Regions from separate parts of the Bacillus sp. Marseille-P3661 genome, predicted to be linked through region 3. Evidence: riboswitches for the same ligand, from Rfam matches in the RefSeq annotation. Region 3 holds a riboswitch; each other region holds the start of a gene.
The links. Region 3 has a riboswitch for thiamine pyrophosphate ahead of thiW (energy coupling factor transporter S component ThiW). Riboswitches for the same ligand answer to the same signal wherever they lie in the genome.
Positions count from the first base shown of each region.

Region 1 (7,852 bases), on a different contig from region 3:
CACTATCCTCAGGAAATACAATATGATTTAACGGTGTTCTAACAATTGAAGCAACAGATTTAACCGGTACATTTTCATTCACACGAGCCATAATGACATCTGGTTGATAATATAAGCCTAAAGTAACTTTTCCTGCAGCAGCTAAATTAAGTGGATCTGTTGGATTGGTTGGAAATTGGATTGAAACCTTCACACCTTCTTCTGCAAAATAACCTTTTTCGATTGCAGTGTATATATAGCTATGTACCGCGTTAGGATACCAATCTAACAACAAACTTACTTCTTTCAAATCCTTTTTTTCTTCACTGGTAGGAGCGGGAGCAGTGTTACTTTCTTCATTTGTTTTACTTTCGCTACATCCTCCCAGAGCTAATGCTAAAAATAAACTTACAAAAAATGCTAAACAATTTTTCATCTTTCTTTCCTCCATTTAACCATATATTTTTCAATCCATGTAACTAATAAAAACAGTAAAATTCCAACTGCTGACAATAATAAAATTGGAGCAAATACTGCTGGTCCATCAAACTGCGTCATCATCCGCCGACTAAAGTACCCTAGCCCTGCTTGAGCACCTAACCATTCGCCAATAGCAGCACCAATAACACTTAATGTAACAGCGACCTTAAGTCCCGAGAAAAAGTAAGGAAGTGCATTTGGAATATTTAGTTTTAGAAAAATCTCTTGTTTAGTTGCTCCCATTGTCAGAAATAACTCTTCAAACTCCTTGCTAGATGCCTTAAGTCCATCAAAAACACTTACAGTAATTGGAAAAAATGTTATTAATACTGTTACAACAACCTTACTCCAGATTGAATATCCAAACCAAAGTACAAAGATTGGCGCTAAAGCTATAATTGGTATTGTTTGTGAAGCAATTAAGATTGGATACAATGCTCTTTCAACTGATTTATTTAAACTCATACAAATCCCGACTACAATCCCGAATACAATTGATATAGACAATCCCACTAAAATAATAAGTAAGGTTTTCGGAAGGTGCACTAAAAATAACGTGAACTTCAACTCCCACAGTCTTACAATTACTGCAGAAGGTGATGGTAAAATAAATGCCTTATCTACAATTTTCGCCGCAATTTCCCAAGAAATAATTGTGATTATGAATATAACGGTTGAGGAAAAGTAATATTTTATATTTACCAATCACTTCACTCCGAATCTTAGCTGCTCTATTAGCTGCTCTTTTATTTCGATTATTTTTTGTTCCCCAAAATCCCTTATCCTTCTTGGCCGTTCTAAAGGTACATATACTTCTTTAAGCGACGAAATAGGATGATCTGTTAAAACAAGAATACGATCTGATAATAGTAGTGCTTCGTCTACATCATGTGTAATAAATAAAATCGTCTGTTTATACTTATCCCACTTTTCAATCAACCACTCTTGCATCATTAACCTCGTAATAGCGTCAAGGGCGCTGAATGGTTCATCTAGCAACAAAATATTTGATCCGGTCATGATTGTTCTTAAAAAAGAAACTCGTTGACGCATCCCACCAGATAAATTTGCAGGATATTGATTTTCATAACCCTTTAATCCAAATTCATCTAATAAAGCTACCATTTCAGCTTTTGACCAAGTTCGCTTATTTTTCTTTAATTCAATAGGTAATACCACATTCTCTAAAACTGTGCGCCATGGTAATAACAAGTCCTGTTGAGGCATGTAGCCTACTGATCCTAATCGATCATTCATAGGAATACCATTTACCAAGATGGAACCTGACGTCGGTGTTTCTAATCCAGTTATAAGACGAAAAATTGTACTTTTTCCCGATCCGCTCGGACCAATAATACTAACAAATTCACCATTTTCTACTTTTAGATTTAATGAATTTATAATGTTTTTTTTACCATTATCATAACGAAAACTAACCCTATCAAATTCAAGCGCAATCTCATTCATAACTAGGCCACGTTTCTTGTTTGTAGGCTGTATCCCAAAACATATATTCAAATTTACTGGTTGTTAGAAAAATTTCTTCTAATCTAGCAATCTCTTTTCCTGACTTTCCTTCAGCTAATTCATCCAATAAATTGATTAACCACAATGCTAACGACCCAAATTCATCTGAACTGTACATTTTTATCCATTCACCAAAAAATTCATGATTTTGGGACTCTGGATTTTTGGTTCTTAGATCTTTTCCAATTTCCCAATAACTCCACATACATGGTAATAATGCTGAAACTAATTCTGCTAACGAACCGTTTTGTGCGATGTGGAGCATATAGTGGCTGTATGCCAATGTCGTTGGAGAAGCTGCAGCGTTTTCTAACTCTTCAGATGTGATACCGAAACGAGAAGCATATTGTCTATGCAATGACATTTCCTCGTTCAAAGTTGACTCTAGCAGATGTGCAAACTTTCTCATCAATTCAACATCATTTGTTTTTACTGTTGCTAAAGCGAAGAGCTTGGCAAAATCAATTAAATATAGATAATCTTGCACCATATAAAAGCGAAACTTTTCAGTTGCTAATGTACCACTTCCAATTTCTTGTACAAATGGGTGGGCATGATTTTGATCCCATATTGGTTTTACCTTCTCAAATAATTGATTACTAAACTTCATGCTGATCCATCCTTTTTTGTATTACTTTAACAATATAAAACAATGAATACGTCTATTTATGGTCTAATTAAATTCCCCCTAACACAAAAAAACCACCTCTTAAAAAGAAGTGGTTTAAAGTATACATAACCCATAACAAGCTTTAAGCTTGGAATAAATTTGAAAATTCAATGAAACACTGAATTTTTCCGCACACACACCACTTCCCTTCGCTAGTATTACCTAGATCAGGTTTAAGGGTTAAGACAAACTCAATTGTCCCTCTCAGCCTTTACAGCACCCCTAGTAGTAACGATAATATATATTCATTTCATTTCCGTCTATCTAATATTTACCATATATAGGCGTTTGTTGCAACAAAAAAATTTTCATATGATACATATTTACCTTGCATAAACAAATGCTATAATTAAATTTTTTAATTTAAGGAGACCAGATATGGTAAGAAGATTAGACATCTCAAAAAAACACCCACACTTTGACGGTTCCCATGAGGGACCTATATCAGATCCGTTATCTAGCGCCAACAAAATAGGGATAAGAATAGATGCAGATCCTCAACAACATATGAATGCTAACCCTTTCCATCTTTCTGGACAACCCAATAAAGAAATGGAACAATTTGGACGTTTCTTTGATGGAAAGAATAAGTAACTTCAAAGCGCCTCCATCCATAGGCAGGCGCTTATCCTGTTATAATTCAATACTGTTCAAATTTATCAATAAACAAACAACCTAACAATTGTAAGCATTAAATATTTTTCTGTATTGTAAATTTTATTGAAACGGAATCTTTAATTTTCTTACCATTTGTCCCTTTAATAGTATTCTTCACATATAAGTAATATGTTTCTCCTGTTTTATAGTCCTCCTTGTTACTAATCGATAAAGAGTTAGAGTCTTTTAAGGAGTAGTCAATGGTTGACAATTTATTGCCATCTGAGCTATAAATCATTATATTTTCGGTTGTAACGGATGAAAAATCAATAGGTGAGTCAAATTGAATCGTCCATTGTTTATCTTTTGCAACATTTGCAAAAGTACCAATCGATTCGTAGCCAGGAGTTGGATAATTAATACTTGTTTTATCATCCTGTTTCTGTTCGGGAACTTGCTGGTATACTATATTAGAAATTGTTATGAGCTTATCATTGTCTGTTAATCCTTTGGTATACGAAACAAATCCATAACTCCATGCATTCACACCCAATTTAATTGCACTTTCATAAATCATTTTACGCAGATCAGACATATGGATTCCTTTCAGATCAACGTAGCGAATACTAAACTCTTCGTTATAATTATTAAAGCCTTTTTCTATTAAATTTATTAGCTCCTGTATAGTAGTCGCAGTAAATTCGGGTAATAGATATTGTAATTCTAGTTCATTTAGCAATGCTGTAAATCGATCCGCTTCATTTGTAGTATTAATTTTTGTTTGTAATTCTTCAAAGTAAGTTGTCTTTGCAATCGGGTATGGCATTTCTTCGCCATTTATTCCGCCAGTTGTCCAACTATGATCTTTAGATATTTCTTGATCTGATAATAAATAATAATGATATAAAACTCTGCCCTTTTCATCTGGAACAGGGTCATTCCACGTGGCATCCAAGTGGTACCATCTTCCTTCTAATTTAACCATATTCCAAGCGTGATTTTGAACAGCAAAAGACCGGCTGCTTGCGACTCCACTAATAAGACGTACATCAATACCTGCATGTTGAAGCATCTTATAGATGAGCATTGCATATCCATTACAGGCCGTTGTTCCTTCAATAATAGCTGGATATGGAGAATTGTTTATCAATGATGTATCATATGATAAATTCTTAACTACAAAATCGTGAACGGCTTTTACCTTTTCATGATCGTTCATAGTGGGTTTCGTGATTTCCTTCATTATCGTAGTAACATACTGATCTACATATATCATTTGAGCCAATGTTTCATAATATCTTAAAACAATAGTGATCGTTATATTGGAGCCATATGCTTTATATGACATATTAAAACCCCGAAATGAGTAATTTAAGTATTCATCATTTTTTACAGTATGGTCTATGTAACTGCTTATTTTATTTAAAAGGTTGTTAGTTGAACCTTTATACTTAATCATTATATTTGTTTTCCTGTTTTTCATTGAAGAACTAACAATATTTTCGATATCTTTCAATGAGGAAGCTTTATGTGTGCTTGGAGTTGTAGTATCTGCATCATATAAAGGTGCTGAGATCGTATGTATTGGTGCTGTTGAAAAGAATAAGCACATTATAATAACTGGATATATGAACCATATTCTTAAAGCGCTCATAAACTAGTAATCTCCTTTTTGGGTTTGTATCTTTACTTTACTGTATCTATAATGAATTTCCAATCGTTATCTTTGCTACAAATAATGGATGCAATGACGTTATTTGGATGGGATTCACCTCATAAAAAAAAACGCCAAAAGGCGTTAATCACACATAATTATATTTCCTGTTTCAACATTAATGGAATAAATGATATTGTTAATATCGTCATTTTCATGTTGTAATTCTTTAAGTTCAATTTCGAGATGAGTAATCATTTCTTCTATCTCTTTAAATAGGTTAGATTTTAGCTTGTCCTTACTTTCGAGGAGCATAATCCTACGTATATCAAGACTAGCTAATTGTAGTTTAATTTCTTTCATTTTGGTAAGATTTTGATCTTTTCGAATTTCTAACTCACTTTTCCAAATAATAAGTTCTTTATCAAACATTTCATATTCCCCCTTATAATATGAAATTCTACATGACGGCTCTTATCCCCTCCTTTACTTGTTTAAATTTTCAGAAAGTTGTAACTTCAATAAAAAAAGCATCCAATATGTAGAGGATGCTTTAAAATAAATTCTAATTCCATCGAAGTTTCATATCTAACTTACAGCATTCTGTTTCTTCGACTTCCGACCAGAAATACATCTCAATCCCATCAGGATTAAAGGATGTTTTAAAATTTGACTGAATTCCTGTTGATTTAATTAAGTTATCGACTTCATTTAAATTTGACTCTTGAGCAGCACTCATTATTTTAGAAGCAAATACTTTAGAACTTGCTAATTTGTCAAGCACCGTACTTGCATCTTGGAGTAACTTTTTAAAGGCAACAGCTGATTCATTAAAAACAGTTGGATCTACTTCAGGGTACTGTCTAGAATTCATGACCTCTATTTTTCTATAAGCAGGTACTAAACTATGGCTTTGAAGGTTTGTTACATACGGTGCATAAGCCCAGTAATTGTAGTAAGGAATCCAATGAGGAGCATATACGTGCTGCATTTGAGGGATAGGATAGTAAGGAAAATAATGCAAAAGTCCCCCCTCCTTTCTCATGTAGTCTGTTATATATATGCAATCGAAGGGGGAATATAAACCGATTTCTACTTATTCATTAGAATGATATGTATAAATCACTTCTCCCCCTTTTTTTGCCTCACCACGAAAGTTTTCTCGATCTTTTTGCTTAACTAAAATTTCTCGGAATAAAGAAAAATCCTCTTTTGTTACTAAAAAGTGTTTTAGTTCGCCACTTCTTAGCTTTTCAACAATTTGTTCCATATCTGCAGTTGTCACTTATTAATCTCCCCTATTAAGTATTGTTTAAAGTATACACTATACTTACAAATTTTTATTACCCAAAGTTGTAAACATTACATTAGAATGATTGATTTCACCATTCTTTCTCCATTTATGGATACCTTTACAAATCATAATATCGACTTTTTTTAACAAAATAATAGGTAAGGAGGTGTCAACATGCCAAGCCGAAACCAATTATTAGTACCTGGTGTGCAACAAATGTTAGATCAATATAAAGAAGAGATTGCTCAAGAATTTGGGGTGACTCTTTCAGCAGATTCAGTGTCCCGTTCAAACGGATCTGTTGGTGGCGAAATTACGAAACGTTTAGTTAAACAAGCACAGGCACAGCTTGCTGGAAATAAAATTGAATAAAGACTGGCTATAAGATAGGGGGATTTTTGTCCCCCTTTATTTAGTTTATATCCTTAAGAAAGTTGCCTTTAGCACCCCACCAAAACAAAAACAATATGGATGCCGCAACAACAATCGGTGGTGCGTAAAATATAAGAAAATCCTGCATGATTTAACCTCCTATTTTTGTCCTTGAATATAGTCTTTGTTAAATAAAAATAATCTTAGCAGTAAATACAAAGATGGGAGCAATAAACACAAACCAGCAATAAATGCTGCAATCAATGCTTTTGCCATTGTTTCATTCGTAAACCCATCATAAAGTGTTAAATACGGATATAATAAATAGGGATAATGTGACATTCCGTAAGCTAGGAATGCAAAGGCATATTGAAAGACAACAGCGAGAAATGCAATGCCGTAATTTTTTTGTCTATAAATTTGATAAACAGCGATTATAAACGAGATAAAGGATGCTATAAACAATCCCTTTAATTCCAGCATTCCTTCATAATGCTCCAAATTATGATGCTTTAATGTATATACAGCAAGTAAACCCGTTAGTATTGAGGGTATACTCCATAGCAGGGCGTATTTCCTTAACAATGTTAATGCTTTATAATCTTTTGCTGCATATGCATAATAGGTTAAAAAGCTGGCCGAAATAAATAACACACTTACCAATGCCACCATCACAATGCTCCACGAATAAGGACTCGTTAACAGGTCTTTCGTAAGCAAAGTAATTTGATTTCCTTCAACCTTTATAAATCCACCTTCTGAGATTGAAAGCACAGTCGTTAATGAAGCCGGAATTAGAATACCTGTCATTCCATATAAAAACATATATAGTTTACTTTCCTTTGCACCATATGTTGCAAATGCGTAATATGAACCTCTTAGTGCTAGTAAAATGATAGAAATACTTCCTGGTATAAGTAAGGCAGAGCCATAATAATAAGCTGTCTTTGGAAAAAAACCAACAATACCTACAAAAAAGAATACCAAGAACACGTTTGTTACTTCCCAAACAGGAGATAAATAGCGCTGGATCACGCGATGGATTATATGTTTCTTTCCGGCCCAATCACTGTACGTACTATAAAATCCTGCACCAAAATCAATTGATCCAACGATCAAATATCCGAATAAAAAAATCCCCAGTACTGTAATTCCGATTATTTCTAAATCCATTAATCCTCCCCCCCTATAGCCCTTTTTCTAATAACTCTTTTTCAGCAGGATTGTTTTTAAACATTCTTCGCAGAACAACAACACTTCCAACTCCTAAGATGATGTA
Region 1 covers NZ_LT965954.1:398,038-405,889, forward strand. The annotation lists gene C1724_RS12950 (ABC transporter substrate-binding protein) at 1-415, opposite strand, end outside; gene C1724_RS12955 (ABC transporter permease) at 412-1,155, opposite strand; gene C1724_RS12960 (ABC transporter ATP-binding protein) at 1,165-1,926, opposite strand; gene tenA (thiaminase II) at 1,919-2,596, opposite strand; TPP riboswitch at 2,784-2,890, opposite strand; gene C1724_RS12970 (hypothetical protein) at 3,035-3,250, shown strand; gene C1724_RS12975 (transglutaminase domain-containing protein) at 3,348-4,907, opposite strand; gene C1724_RS12980 (hypothetical protein) at 5,052-5,339, opposite strand; gene C1724_RS12985 (hypothetical protein) at 5,473-5,931, opposite strand; gene C1724_RS12990 (hypothetical protein) at 6,004-6,192, opposite strand; gene C1724_RS12995 (alpha/beta-type small acid-soluble spore protein) at 6,376-6,573, shown strand; gene cydS (cytochrome bd oxidase small subunit CydS) at 6,614-6,721, opposite strand; gene C1724_RS13000 (cytochrome d ubiquinol oxidase subunit II) at 6,733-7,746, opposite strand; gene C1724_RS13005 (cytochrome ubiquinol oxidase subunit I) at 7,760-7,852, opposite strand, start outside.
Region 1: another riboswitch for thiamine pyrophosphate. It lies ahead of tenA (thiaminase II); the one in region 3 lies ahead of thiW (energy coupling factor transporter S component ThiW).

Region 2 (7,852 bases), on a different contig from region 3:
TACTAGATATTTATCCGTTACATCCACTTTAGGTTGAAAACTTCCTAAATGGGGACGTAGTCGCGGAAATGATACAGCGATATCAGTATCTATATACTTGCGCTGTAAATATTGTCCATGAAGAGCTGTAAAGAAAATTTCTTTTCGCCAATCATCCATACCAAGCAGTGCACCAATATTCACAGAACGCATACCTGCTTGACAGCCTCTTTCTGGTGCATCCAGTCGATAGCGAAAATCTCTTTTAGGTCCTTTAACATGAATTTGTTTATAAATCTCCTCATTATATACCTCTTGATATACTGTAAGTCCATCTACCCCTCGATCAACCAACTGTTTATATTCTTCTGTTTGCAAAGGCTGAATCTCAATTGATAATGAAGAGAAATATTTTTTGAGAACATCAACACTTTCACATAGATAAGAAACAGAAGAATGCATTCTTGACTCTCCTGTTAAAATAATTAAATGCTTAATGCCCATCTCAATGATGGCTTGCGCTTCTTCCTCAATTTCCGCCATCGTCAAACGTCTGCGCGGAAAATTGTTTTCAACACTAAAACTGCAATACTTACATTGATTTACGCAATAATCGGTTATATATAATGGCGCATAAAGACCGATCACTTTTCCAAAATGTTGTACCGTCAAATGATGTGCTTTTTGTGCGATCTGTTCTAAACATGTTTCGGCAGCAGGTGAAAGTAATACTAGAAGATCCTGTTCTGTTAATGTATCCTTTTGCAATACTTTTTGGACATCATTGATCTTAATTTCATTAAAAATTTCATCAAACGGTAAGTTTTTAACAGTTTCGTATTTTTCGTAAAAACTCAATTTTTCTCCCCCATTTTCATATTAATTGTAAACAAGGCTTTACAATGTTTTATATATCACGCATCACTTAAACTAAAAATCCTGTTAATGGTGAGGAAGCTTTTGCAGTCACAGATGTTGGACCTAGTCCCGCAAGATACGCTTTTCTACCTGCTTTAACAGCTAAATCAAATGCAATAGCCATCTCAACTGGATTGTCTGCCGTTGCTATCGCAGTATTAACTAAAACAGCAGCTGCACCCATTTCCATCGCTTCAGCAGCTTCAGATGGTCTGCCAATACCTGCATCTACAACAATCGGTACATCAATTTCATTGATTAAAATTTGAATCATTTCTTTCATTTTGATACCTCGATTTGAACCAATCGGTGAGCCTAATGGCATAACAGCAGCTGCCCCTGCTTGTTGAAGCTTTTTGGCTGCCATTAAATCAGGGTTCATATAAGGTAAAACAATGAAACCTTCTTCAGCTAAGATTTCAGTTGCCTTAATCGTCTCTTCGTTATCTGGAAGTAAATATTTTTGATCAGAAATAACTTCGATTTTAATCCAGTTCCCCATGCCGCAAGCCTTAGCCAAACGCGCAATACGGACTGCTTCCTCCGCTGTTCTTGCACCAGAAGTATTAGGAAGCAAAATCACATCCTTTGGAATATCATTTAAAATATTTTCTTGTTGATCCTCTAAATCTACTCTTCTTAATGCAACTGTTACAACTTGTGAATTAGACTGCTCTAGTGCATCTTTCATTACACTGTGATCCGCAAACTTTCCTGTGCCTGTAAATAAACGATTATGTAAATCAATCCCACCAATAGTTAACGTGTCTTTCATCTCCAATAATCTCCCTTCAATAGCTATAGCGATTTTTAATACAAAAAAAAGACCCACCAGCTAATAGGTAGGCCATTTTGTTTTATTTCATAACAAAAAAGCTTCCCTACGTTGGTTCTAACCAAATCAGGTTCAAGGGTTAGACAAATGTCCTCTCAGCCAATCGGCACCCCTAGCTTTCTAAACTATTAAATTATCAAATTTACTATTCTTACTATTGCAAGTATAGCAGTTGATTTCTGTTTTGTTAAGTGAATTTTCAAATATTATACAATTCTTATTAAACTCTGGCCAAACTAATAATAATCTTAACTATGGTACTTAATTTTCTTTATGTACAATAGATAGTACGATGTTAAAGGAACAAATTAATATTCTATAAATACAAACTTTGGAATCGAAATTTCTACAATGATCAATGAACTTTTTTACTCTTACCGCTTTAATCTTACCAATTAATATGGAGGACTTGTTATGAAAATTAAAAGCATAAAATTGAGACATTTGAAAATGAGGATGAAATTTGATTTTACAACCAGTTTTGGAACATTACGTAACAAGGAATTCATACTACTTGAGGCTGTTGATGAAATGGGGCGCAGCGGTTGGGGCGAATCAGTTGCCTTTACAGCTCCATGGTATACTGAGGAAACCTTTAGAACCAATTGGCACATCCTCGAAGACTTCTTAATCCCTGTTATTCTCGACAAAAAGATTGAACATCCGGATCAGGTAACAGAATGGTTTTCCTATATTAAAAGGAATAATATGGCCAAAGCAACAATCGAAGGTGCAATATGGGATTTATATGCCCAAACAACAGAACAATCATTAGCACAAGCTTTAGGGGGGACTCATAAAAAAATAGAAGTAGGTGTCAGTATTGGCATTCAGAAGAGCATAGATGAATTATTAAAAATAATTGAACAATATATATATGAAGGCTATAAGCGGATGAAAGTTAAAATTAAGCCCGGCTGGGATGTAAATGTAATGAAAGCCATTAGAAATGAATTCCCCAATCTCCCATTAATGGGCGATGCAAATTCAGCTTATTCTATTAATGATATCGATACACTTAAAGCACTTGATGAGTTTAATTTAATGATGATTGAACAACCATTAGGGTCTGACGATATTTTAGATCATGCAGTTCTCCAAAAGGTACTTAAAACGCCTATCTGCTTGGACGAGAGTATAAATTCCTTTGAAGATGCTCGTAAAGCGATTGAAAACGGTAGCTGCAAAATCATTAATATTAAAATAGGCCGTGTTGGTGGTTTAACAGTAGCTAAACGTATTCATGATTACTGCCAAACAAAAGGAATTGCCGTTTGGTGTGGAGGTATGCTTGAAACCGGTATCGGCAGAGCCCATAACGTTGCTCTAACATCGCTAGCTAACTTCACTTTACCCGGTGATACGGCAGGGTCAGCACGCTATTGGGAAAAAGATATTATTACCCCTGAAGTTATGGTTGATAATGGCTATATCCATGTTCCTGATCAACCTGGAATCGGCTATCAAATAGACTTAAATGCAGTCAATACATATACTGTGTTTGAGAAAGTGTATAGTTTAGCTTGAAGAATTTTAAAAAATCCAGTACGAATATAAATAATTAAGTTCTAAAGCATATGCAGAAAGATGTGGTACAAACCTGTAGTTTTGAAGGAATATACCGCAAACCTTTGCGGCACAAATACCTGCTATTAAGTTTAGGTTAGCTTAGCTGTCGAATGGAAACGACAACAGTTTTGGTCTGATCAGCTTTTTAGGGCTTGTGCTGAAGTTGGATTCCGACTCATTCCCGATTTTTTCTTCTATTCGAGTCAGAATCACTGCTGGTTTCTGACTCTTTCCTGATTTTTCTTATACTACTGTCAGAATCATAGCTGGATTCTGACTCTTTTCCGATTTTTTCTGCTAATCCTGTCAGAATCACTGGTCTATGATTTTTTCTTCTATTCGAGTCAGAATCGCTGCTGGTTTCTGACTCTTTCCTGATTTTTCTTATACTACTGTCAGAATCATAGCTGGATTCTGACTCTTTTCCGATTTTTCCCCTGCCCCTGTCAGAATCAAGATCATAGGTTAGTTTTTCTCAACAATAATCTCTTTTATAATCACAGCCTCAATCGGTTTATCTGATGAGTCTACTTCAACAGCTGCAATTTGATTGACAATCTCCATTCCGGAAATAACTTGCCCAAACACAGTATGGACGTTGTCTAGCCACGGGGCACCACCAACTTCGTTATACTTTTCAATCAGATTTTTTGAATAGCCTTCTTGTTCCATATAATCAATTAAACGAATATCGCCTAATGACTGTGTTTGGACAATAAAAAATTGACTTCCATTTGTATTAGGACCGCTATTTGCCATCGATAATGCCCCTGGGAAATGAGCTAATTTAGGTGTGAATTCATCATTAAACGGTTTGCCCCAAATACTTTGCCCACCGGTACCATTCCCATTTGGATCCCCACCTTGGATCATAAAATTCTCGATGACACGGTGGAAAGTTAACCCGTTATAATATCCATTTTTACTATGAGTTAAGAAATTTTCAACTGCCTTCGGAGCATAGGTCGGAAATAGCTTTATTTTAATTTCACCTTTTGTTGTTTTCATTACGATAACAGGCTCATCCTCTTGAACAACTAAAAACTGTGGTAAACTTTTACTTTCTACTGTAATCTCTACAAGTCTTTGCTCATTAATATAATTAACCTTTGCCCCAAACGATTCACTTATAAAACGTAACGGAACCATTGTGCGGTCATTTACTATTTGTGCTGGCACATCAATGAGGACAGGCTGTCCATCAACCATCGTCGTTGAAGAGCCAATTTTTAACCATACTAATTTATTAGTTTTTTCCGCAGTAATTTCTTTAGTCGTTGGGTCCCATTTAACGGTTGCCCCCAATGACTCAAAAATACCTCTTAATGGTACTAGCGTACGGCCATTCTCAATAACTGGATTTTGATCATATATTTGTAGAGTTCCATTCATAACAACTTGAATAGACGGAGCTGCACTACTTCCTACAGCTATGCACATTGAAACTAATATTGCGACCAGAAAACTTTTTAATATTTTCATTACTTTATTGATCCCCTTTTATTTATTAATCTATTAACTTGTTATACTATGCGTTTATATAAGCACGAGTTTCTATTTATTTTCCAATGATTAAGCTATGTTTGATAGAGATACTTTTAAAAAAAGGTGCAAACAACTACGGCTAAGATGTAGACAAATATGTACAGTTAGTGATTATTTCTCTAAGACAATTTAAAAATGACTCCAGTTAGGAGCCATTTCTTATATATTAATCTAGCAATTTACCAGCTTGCCTTTTTTACGCCTGGAATTTGACCAGCATATGCTAATTCGCGGAAACAAATACGGCAAAGCTTAAATTTTCTAATAACAGAGTGGGGACGACCACATCGTTCACAACGAGTATAGTTACGAACTACATATTTTTGGGTTCGTTTTTGCTTTGCAATCATCGACTTTTTTGCCATGATACGACTCCTTTCCAATGATCTTTTATATAAAAACCAGAATAGCTATACAATTAAAGTTAAATTATACAACGAAACTTCGTGGAAGTAAATAAAACAAAAAAAATAAAAGACCAATCTAGAAAAATTGATCTCTCTTCATTGCTTGTATTCTGCTTCGTAAGAATTCGCACCAGCATGAACTGCCAGCAACGTATCAGCATAGCCGACTAACCGGTTAACAATTTCGTCTGAAATAGCGTATACCAACTGATGTTGTTGGTCATCATGTAACTTGGGGTCATCGTAAATGATTGTAGTATTGATGAACATATCTCTATTTCCATACAGTGCATAATGAATGATAGCTTTTCCTGCAGCCCCACCCGTCCTAGGGTCAGAGAATCCTGGTAAAAAAATATACCATTCCTCTGCAGTAGCCGACCGAAAATTTTTGGTAAAGGACATGCCTGTAATCTCAGTTATAATTTGGGCTTCGATATCAGACTGCATTACATCAATTACTTTATCTTTTTCTTTCATATTATATTCCTATTCTGCAGGTGCTGCATCAACAGCAATCTGATATGCATTTAGTAGGGCTTCACTTTCACTTGGGTCCATTATGCCAACTAGAAATTGATTCTCGCCCTCAACTTCAACCCGCATTAAAATCGTCTCATCAAAATTTTCTTGAGAAGTTAATAAGGCATAAGACTGTTCATTCATATCAAATAGAGCTTCTAGTGCAAAATGTTGTTCATTACCTTGCTCATCTTCGATTGTGATTATATCGCGTTCCTCATTTTTCATCTGAAACCCTCCATATTTCTTTTTATAACATTAAATTTCCCAACTTTTACTTCTTTATTGCGTATTTGTTTAATTAATTTAATGTATTGTTTTTGATTCAAGTTGGAGGGTGTTATGTTTTCAAAAGGAAAGTGACCATTAAACGGTATTCTTTAGAAATTACCTTTACTATATAATTCAATAGTAGAAATATCCCAGTCAGGATTAGTTTCATTTATGATTTGCTTTACTTCATACTTGGTTTTAGCTTTTACTTGTATACAATCAATGTATGTTCCTTTTTTCACCCAAACATTGTATTGGTTTACGTTTAACCTAGCCGTAACAACGCTAGTCCTACTCTTACTTTCTTTGCGTTCGACCTTGAAATCTAATTCTAAAGCATCTAAGACCTTGTATAAGGTATCTAAACGTGGTCTGTTCATTACACTTGTTAATCTTGATATAGCAGGTGAACATAGTCCTGTCATTTCTTCTAAATCCTTAAGTGATAGCCCTAGCTCTTTACGTCTAGCTTCAATAATATTGGCCACCTTTGAATAGCGATCAATATACTCGGTGTTAACCTCAAGCTTCGTTTTTACCACGACTACTCACTCCTGTTCCAGCTCATTTATGAGTCTATTATACTACTATATGTTTTAGAACAGCATTAATTAATATGCAAAATTACCAATGGATGTTATTCAAATTTCATTTTAGCCAAAAAAACTGCCTCCTAAGGCAGTATTTAACTATATTATATTTAACGTACTTAAATTGCATTTCCCTTGTTCGTTTCAATACCATTTTCAAGATTTCGTAATAATACGTATGCATCGTGACCGTATTTTTGTAGAAGTTGTTCCCAAATTTCATCGCGCAAAATATCTAATTCAATTATTTGTTTAGCTAACTTTATCACTTCTGGATTTGGATTCATTGAGTAATCTCCTTTCAATACAAATTAGTTATTAACAATTAAGGTCAGTTATAGTTGTTGACGATCATTCGTATGATTTTGAACTCTTAATTTATATATTTCCTCCAATTCGGTTAAAGTTAATTGATATAAGTAAAGATCGTTCTTTTTATATATTCCTTTTCGTATTAATTCTTTTATTAACTTGTTTTTTTGTTGTTCAACTATATAACGTAAAAGCGGCAAATGATTAATCCCCCTTTTATGTTAGTTTTCTTTTCTTAATGGTAAGTTTAACCGAACCTTTTTCCCTTTTCAGTATATTCGTCATAAAATCTTACATCATTTTTTGACGAATGTTAGGTTTTCTAACGTTCTTTTGTGCACCTATTAAAATCAGTGACTAGGGCACCACTGTATTTATCCTTCCTACTAGGGACATATTGAAACATTAAAAAAACAGCCCAATCAACCAGGCTGTTGCTTAACACTCATATAATCTTCAAGATAAATATGACAATATTTCACCTATTTGGGCGAGATAATTGATGACAATACGTATTATTTTGTTTGTTAATTCTACATCAAAAGCAATTGGGCTAAAACATAACTAGAATTTATTTCCTAAATCATCTTTCCACGGATCGCCTGCTGCCCAATGGGCACCGCCGGATGATTTCTCCGTAACTTCACGTATTAAATCTGAACGTTTTAAAATTTCAGGTCTTAGTTCAGCACCAATACCCGTACCCTCTGGTAATTGCATATTACCGTTTTTCACTTGTATAGGTTGAGTAACTAATTTTTCGAAGTACGTATTATAAAATGATCGAACAGATTCACAAATAAATAGATTTGGTATATGTGCACACAGATGTGCATTTGCTAGATTCATAATTGGTCCACCACAATTATGTGGTGCAATTGGTAACTGATAAGTAGATGCTA
Region 2 covers NZ_LT965954.1:427,097-434,948, forward strand. The annotation lists gene thiH (2-iminoacetate synthase ThiH) at 1-837, opposite strand, end outside; gene C1724_RS13100 (thiazole synthase) at 905-1,672, opposite strand; TPP riboswitch at 1,759-1,856, opposite strand; gene menC (o-succinylbenzoate synthase) at 2,147-3,259, shown strand; gene C1724_RS26410 (peptidylprolyl isomerase) at 3,767-4,783, opposite strand; gene C1724_RS13115 (type Z 30S ribosomal protein S14) at 5,026-5,211, opposite strand; gene C1724_RS13120 (hypothetical protein) at 5,350-5,703, opposite strand; gene C1724_RS13125 (DUF1292 domain-containing protein) at 5,743-6,003, opposite strand; gene C1724_RS13130 (helix-turn-helix domain-containing protein) at 6,156-6,590, opposite strand; gene C1724_RS25645 (hypothetical protein) at 6,758-6,925, opposite strand; gene C1724_RS13135 (Fur-regulated basic protein FbpA) at 6,974-7,150, opposite strand; gene C1724_RS13140 (mandelate racemase/muconate lactonizing enzyme family protein) at 7,515-7,852, opposite strand, start outside.
Region 2: another riboswitch for thiamine pyrophosphate. It lies ahead of C1724_RS13100 (thiazole synthase); the one in region 3 lies ahead of thiW (energy coupling factor transporter S component ThiW).

Region 3 (7,852 bases):
TTTGGCAAACCAGGACCAATAATTACTCCTTTTAATCCATTATTCATCGCTTCACGCAATACATGTGCTGCGCTTTCAGGATTGTTTAATGGTACTGTTCCTAAAGCAGAAATTCTGTTATGTTCTGTTTTCGCCCAAATGGCTAACGATTGATTATAAACATTCGATAGTTCACTTGTAATATCATCTGAAAAGTCGTACATAAATAGCTGTGGAATCGGCGAAACGACTGAATGTGTAACCCCTACCTTTTCCTGTTCATTTAGGAATTGAGTTGGATTGATAAATGTTTGTTTTAATTCAAAGCCCCATTTACCATTCACAACTAGAAAATCTTCCTTCCCCTCTCCCTTATTTACCCATTTCGCATTTACTCTATCTTTGTTCTCTTGTAGCCAACCTTGTACATCTGGTGTGATAAAGTGTGTGTGAAAATCATACATACTTACATTCTCCTATCCTATTAATTTTGTTCCCCACATATAACATATATGGCGCTGACTTATTTCCAATACCCCATGTTGTCTGATATTTCCATACTAGCATTAATTATTTTTTTTGCTAATGGGCGAATTTGATGTTGGTCAATTCTCTGACTTGGGCCTACAACTGTTAACGCAGCTATTACATTCCCTGTATAATCAAAAATTGGGGCTGCCACTGAATTGACCCCCTCTAGAAGTTCCCCAAGACTGTACGAAAACCCTTGTTCCTTCACCTTTCTTAGATGTGCACGCAGTTGGTCTGGATCGGTTATAGTCGCTTTAGTAGAAGCCTTTAAACCGCTTTCAATTACTTTATCAACGAAATCATCACTTGAGTGCGCTAAAAGCACTTTTCCAGAACTTGTACAATATGACGGGTTTGTTTTGCCAACATGCGTTAAATACCTTATAGGATGATTACAATCTACTTTTTGAAGGTATATAACATTAAAGCCGTCCAACATAGATATATGTGCAGTTTCACCTATGTCATCAACAAGTTTCTTCAGAATAGGTAGCGACTCACGGTATATTTCCATCGTACTATTGACTACACCGCTCAACGTAAGCACTGACAATCCCAGTCGGTATTTTTTTGTATCCGGGTCTTGGCTAACAAATCCTTCACTAGCAAGTGTTGCTAATGTCCGACTGACAGTGCTTTTATGAAGACCTAGTGTTGCAGCGAGATCGCTGATTTTCTTCTCTGGTTCATCCATGGAAAAGCATTTAAGTAAGCGTAGTGCATTCTTTACTGAGGAAAGCAAATACTCCTCTTTCTTATTTGTTGCCATAAAAATATCCTTCCTTTAAACAAAGTAAATTGTTGCGTATAAAGAAACCGTAACTCTCTATAGCCATACTATATCAAATAATTTCAAAAAAGGTAACATTTTTCTCTGAATATTTTATATTTTTTTAAAAAATTAGAAAATTTGTAAGCATTTGTCGAAGCTTGTATATTTAAAGAGGATTTCGAAGGTATAGAAGGGACTTTTAAATCCGAGGTCGTTTCCACCCACTACCTTTCCAAAGTTAGGTAGCGGGTGTTATTAATATAGAAGGAAATTGCTATAATATCAATTTTTATCTTAGTTGAATGTTCATTTCTGAGGCAATTTTCGCAAGTCGAACATTAGAGACAGCCAATTCAGCTAAGGTAACTTCTGATTTTGGATTAAACTCATTATTTACATCTTTAGCTAAAATACCCAGCGCATTAGTTATCGCAATATGTCCACGATATTTTCCATTCATTTCTTCTGCATCAACAAAGTCGAGCTTATAGATCTCAGGATGCTCAGCTATAAGCTGAAGGCCCATTGCACGAGCAAACCAAAACGCTAGCTCTTCTCTAGTAAGCTTCTCATCGACATTAAAGGTATTTGCTGTTGTGTCAATTATATCTTGTTGCGCAGATCGCTCAATGATTTCGTATAGCGGATGGTCTTCTTTAATGTTCTTAAAGGTTGTTTGACGTTGTGCGTCGATTGGCTCTGGGTAGTTGTAAAACCTTGCCAACGATTTGTATATGATATTCAGAGCTTCCCCCTTTGTAACAGCACGATCAGGATTAAAGGATGATGGGTCATCAACTTGGATAATATTAGCTGAAATCATAAAATTCAATTCTTCAGCTGCCCATGGATGACTAATTTCATCCACATTCGGTTGCTCTCCAACATAGGAATATTTCTTCCATGTTCCACTAATCGCATCAAAATAAGAGTGATTCTTATTTGTTGTAATACTATAAAATAATTGATAAAGTTTCTGATTATTATCATGATTCACATATTGAAGCTTTACATCTATCTTTTCCTTAATAGCAGCTAAGGCCTTCTTCATATCAACCGCTCGATTAACATCAGGCCATTTCTCAACATTCGTGGAGTTAACATTTAGAGAGAAAAGCTCTCCATCTTCTCCTGATACGCTAACACTGATGCCATTACCATTTACAATGATCCCATTAATAACTCGAGGAAAGTGAAAATAATATTCATTGCTATGTTTTTGATAATGATTTGCAGCTAATTCGGTTGGATAAGCATATTCATCCAAATTAGAATATGCATATTGATTAATATACTCAACAGCTTTCTTTAGAGCGTCTTCTTCTGAAAGGTTTGGTTTTATATCTTTTTCAGCTTGTAGTTCATAATAACGATCTCTCGCAATATTATGAAAGTTCAAGATTTCTCCTGTCTCTTTATTAATTTCAAAAGAAGAACCACTTCCTGACGATCCTGTTTGATACATATATTGAACGCTATACATTTTTATACCTTCACGTTCGATTTCGTTTATTCCCTCTATTACTAATTTCACATTATCTTCTTTTGGTTTTAGAATATCTTCCGCCATTTTTTTTGCTTGCTCTTTTGTAAGAGGGCTTGAGACCTTTGGGCTAGACTTCTCTGCAAGTAAAGTAGTATTGCTTTCTTTTGGCTTTTCACTTACAAAAGCATCTCCAACTTTCAACTTTCCAGTTTTGGCATCAACACCTGAAATAGTAGGTACTGGTACATACATCAGTTCAACATTTGTTTGATCTGTTTGATAGTTATGATCAACCATGTACCTTAATTGAACTGCCAGTTGGTCCTTCACCTTTTTCAATGCCTCTTCTTTGGTAAGCAACGGTTTGCCTGAGTCATAGGTTGTCTTGTCTACAAATCGATTTTGATAAAATTGGGTTACTTCTCCATTACCTAGTACAGTAATAGTAACATTTTGGTCTTGAACAGGGATTCCATTTTCAAGTTTTTCAAATGTAAATGAATATTCAACAGGCTCTGTTAAAGGGCGATTCATCGATGAATAATAAAGTAAATCATTTTCAGTTAATCGATATTGATTCAAATTCATTTTCTTCAAAAAATCATTCGCTATCATTTCAGCTTGTTTTTTTGTAACCTTCGGGGGATATAACGCATCCGTTGTATCAACTGGACTAAAATGATAGGATACTAATGTCAAATCTTTTCCTGCAAATTCAACATTCCCACTAATATGTTCTCCGTTTTTAACTTCTTTAAAAAAGTGTAGACCATACCTTTCAGTTCCCTCACCTAAGGGGTATGTATTGAAATTGGCATGAAATTCCTGGTCAGTGAACCCTTCGAATTTTTCAGGAAACAAACTACGTGCTCTTTCTATTAATTTCTCCTTTTCAACATTTACAACACTACCCCCAGCCTTCACCTCTTGTGCAACTTGTTCTGTCTTTACTGCACTTGCCGCTAAAACATTACTTGCAGGTATAATTCCTGATAATGCAATTGCAGAAGAAAGTGTAACGACACCCATTTTTTTAATAAACACCATTCAGCCTCCTTTTAAATTAATAACATATCATGTAATAGACGAAATAAATTGGGAAAAGTTTCACTATTCGGTAATTTTTTCTAGGTGCCGTTTTTTAGTTAGATTGTAAATATTTCTTTTAAAGAGTATAGCAGACTGTTTCAGCCCAACTACTCCCATCAATAGTTGAAATTTCATCTAATAATTTAATTTTAAATGTCCCCAGACCACTAACAGAACAGTTTCTCATAACATTTTCACCGCAAATGCCCATAGTTGAAATTCCTGCAATGGCAGCAGAATAATAATCAGTAGTAACACCCGAAAACGCAGCTATTAAAGAGGTACTTGAACAGCCAGTACCGGTAACTTTTGGCAACCACTCATGACCATTATGAATAAAACAAATATTATTTCCATTGGTAACCACGTCTTTTTTCCCACTAATCACAACAACGCTATTATATGTAGTGCAAGCTTTTAACGCCGTAGATTGTATTTCAGAAGTTACATCTCCGGTATCAACACCTCTTGTCATACCTTCAAAACCTAATAAACTAGCAATTTCACTATGATTTCCGCGAATAATCGATATATTAATCTGACTCATTAGCTCGTGCGCTCGTTTCGTTCGGTAACTTGTCCCACCTACTCCTACAGGATCAAAAATAACCGGGATGCCATTTTCATTTGCTTTTTTTCCTGCCTTAAGCATTGATTTAAAAATTCCATCATTCAGCATTCCAAAGTTGAGCAGCAGGGCGCTTGCGTGTCCTACCATTTCCTCAACTTCTTCATGGAAATCAGCCATAACCGGTGATGCTCCTATTGCTAATGTAACATTCGCGCAGTCGTTAATAGTAACTTTATTAGTTATATGATGTATAAGTGGTTTCTTAGTTCTAACTTGGTCAAACAAAATTTTTATTTTAGTTATATCCACTGTGTTCCCTTCTTCCCAGTTTATAAAACTTTTATTTATATAATCCTGTACTTGTTAATTCACGTCTAATCCCTTCATTTTTCATCACAATCTTTAATGTAATATAACCAATTATTGCTCCAGCTATAGAGCTTACAATAAATGATGGTATAAACCCAAACAACGTAGCCTCACTGCCTAAAAACAATGTTGCAATTGGATATGCCACTAAAGCACCAAGTATACCGGTACCGAAAACCTCGCCTATTGCTGCAAAGATTGTTCTCTTTGTTTTCATAAAAAAATAACTAGCTACCAACGCTCCGAACATACTTCCGGGAAATGCAAATATAGACCCTGTTCCCATCATATTTCGTATGAGTGAAACCGAAAAAGCCTGTAAAACAGCATAGTAGGGTCCTAGTATTACGGCGGATAATACATTAATAAAGTGCTGCATCGGAAATACTTTAGTAAATCCAATTGGTATGTAAAATAAATTACTTGTTAACGTACCAATTGCTACTAGCATTGCTGTAATTGTTAATTTTTTTGTTGCACGCATGTTAATCTCCTCCAATTATGTGCACCGGGATGGGTAGATATAAATAAAAAACGCAGCATTCCAGTCTAGGAATCTGCGGTTTCTGTTAAAGTCCACACACTTTCCTACGCTGGTACTAACCAGATCAGGTAAAAGGGTCAAAGACTAACAGGTCTTACTCTCAGCTGGCCTTTTTCCAGCTCCCCCAGTGCTTACATATAATTATTTAATAGATTCAATATAACATACATCTAATTGTTTGCAAATTAACTATTCGAAGGAGCTGTACCGTTGTGAAATTTGCCCATAATGGCTAATGACGATGTTCTATTCTTATATTTTAATCCATTAACAAAGTTAAACTTCCAAAAAGTATAAAAAATAGGGCCTAATGTAAGCCCTATTACATCATTAATACTTATTTTTGTTTGGATCTTCGATTGGTTTTGGTTCGTCTGAAACTAAATCTTTCGTTGAATTCTTAAATTCCTTTAATGTGGTACCAAATGCCCTACCAACCTCAGGCAACTTCGATGGCCCAAAAATGATAAGAGCCAATATCAAGATTAATATTAAACCAGGTATCCCGATATTTGATAACATCATTTCAACTCCTTTGTCTCGCAAATATAGTCCTATCGGTTTTTGCACATATTTTATTAAAACCCTCTGATAGCTACTACTGCTGGCCTAGGCATAGTATCACCTTTTCGATGCGGCCACATACTTGTAGGGTTGTTTATATCTTCAGTTTCTATACCGGGATGTTGAATAGCTAAGAAAAGCGTTTCTTCGTCTGGTGTAAAACAAGGACCCGTTAATTCTGCCTCAACAGGTGCTGATGCAAATTGGTACACTATGCCACGGTCTTCGCCCGCTGTCGGAATAACAAAAATACCGTTATTTTTAAAGCGCTCAAATACGCCTTTATTTAAAGAACTACTAGATATATCTGTAACAGTCCACAGGTTTCCTTCGTTATCAAACGTTAAATTGAATTGTCAGGCGCGCTAAATCCATTAGCCTGTCCACCTGCTGCGAAAATTTCGAAATCAAACTGTGAATCTGTTGTTTTGCACCAGCACGATTTGCAAATGACCTAGTCCAGATGATGCGATTGTTAACGAAACTGCACCTGTTCCAACATAAGTTAAAAATTTTCTACGATCCATTTTCTTCACTCCAAGTATTATTTTTATTAATTCGACTAAGTAACCAACAATACTAATCTATAGATAAATTGTTTAGGAGGTTTAATTTCATGTTTATTAAGTCTAACTGTTTGGTAAATAAAAAAACAACAAAGCCAAAAGACCTTGTTGTTAATAACGTAATTTTTTAGCGGTGGGGCTACGTACTAAAAGGTTATTATTTAAATAAATAACAATAAGCTTAGTGCCATTATAGCCATACCTCCGATTAAACCATAAATGGACATATGTGCTTCGTCATATTTCTTTGCTGCAGGCAATAATTCATCTAAAGAGATAAAAACCATTATTCCAGCAACACCAGCGAATATGACACCAAACATTACATCATTTAAAAACGGTAGTAAAATCAGGAAAGCTACAATTGCTCCAATCGGCTCCGATAATCCAGACAAAAACGAAAGTTTGAATGCTTTCTTTTTATCTCCCGTGGCAAAATATATAGGAACCGATACAGCCACACCTTCAGGAATATTATGAATTGCAATTGCAATGGCGATAGCTATACCTAATGACGGATCCTGCAAAGCTGATGTAAAAGTTGCAATCCCTTCTGGGAAATTGTGAATACCTATTGCTAATGCCGTGAAAGTTCCCATTTTTAATAACTGTGGATCATTTACAGCATCAGTCTTTTTCATATCTTCTACTTTCTTTAATTCATGTGGGTTGCTTTGTTTCGGTATAAACTTATCAATTAACGCAATTAAAATCATACCGCCAAAAAAGCCAACGACTGTCATCCAATGTCCCAAGCCCTGACCGAGCGCGGTAACAAGCGCAGTCTGTGCTTTTACAAAAATTTCAATCATCGATACATAAATCATTACCCCTGCTGAAAACCCAAGTGCCAATGATAAAAATTTAGTATTTGTGGTAGAAGTGAAGAATGCAAGCAAACTACCTATCCCTGTTGCAAGTCCCGCCATTAAAGTTAATCCAAAAGCAAGTAACAGATTTTCTGTCATATTTTATTTCCCCTTTATTAAAATTAAAATTTTTTTATTTGTTTTCCTTCCACACAAAAGTTTCCTTAAGGAAACTTTATCACAAAAAAATAGATTAATAAATAATATGCGCAATTTATAAGATTGTTCTAATATTTTTTGTTTTTATTTAAAATGAAAATAGCTAAAGTAGTCCTTTATTGTAGCTCTAATGCATTTAATCTATAATATATATATAATTGTGTTCGCACAAAGTCTAAGGAGTTAACAATATGAAAACAACACCAAGCATGGAAGACTATATAGAACAAATTTATTTGCTTATCAAAAATAAAGGCTATGCACGTGTTTCTGAAATAGCCGAGAATCTAGCTGTTCAACCATCCTCGGTCACGAAAATGGTCCAGAAGTTAGGTGAAGATAACTATTTAATT
Region 3 covers NZ_LT965957.1:295,600-303,451, forward strand. The annotation lists gene C1724_RS22580 (amidohydrolase family protein) at 1-443, opposite strand, end outside; gene C1724_RS22585 (IclR family transcriptional regulator) at 503-1,279, opposite strand; gene C1724_RS22590 (YcdB/YcdC domain-containing protein) at 1,572-3,812, opposite strand; gene thiM (hydroxyethylthiazole kinase) at 3,934-4,737, opposite strand; gene thiW (energy coupling factor transporter S component ThiW) at 4,769-5,281, opposite strand; TPP riboswitch at 5,366-5,477, opposite strand; gene tatA (twin-arginine translocase TatA/TatE family subunit) at 5,672-5,863, opposite strand; partial or broken gene C1724_RS22610 (alkaline phosphatase PhoX) at 5,920-6,320, opposite strand; gene C1724_RS25340 (twin-arginine translocation signal domain-containing protein) at 6,313-6,432, opposite strand; gene zupT (zinc transporter ZupT) at 6,633-7,439, opposite strand; gene mntR (transcriptional regulator MntR) at 7,691-7,852, shown strand, end outside.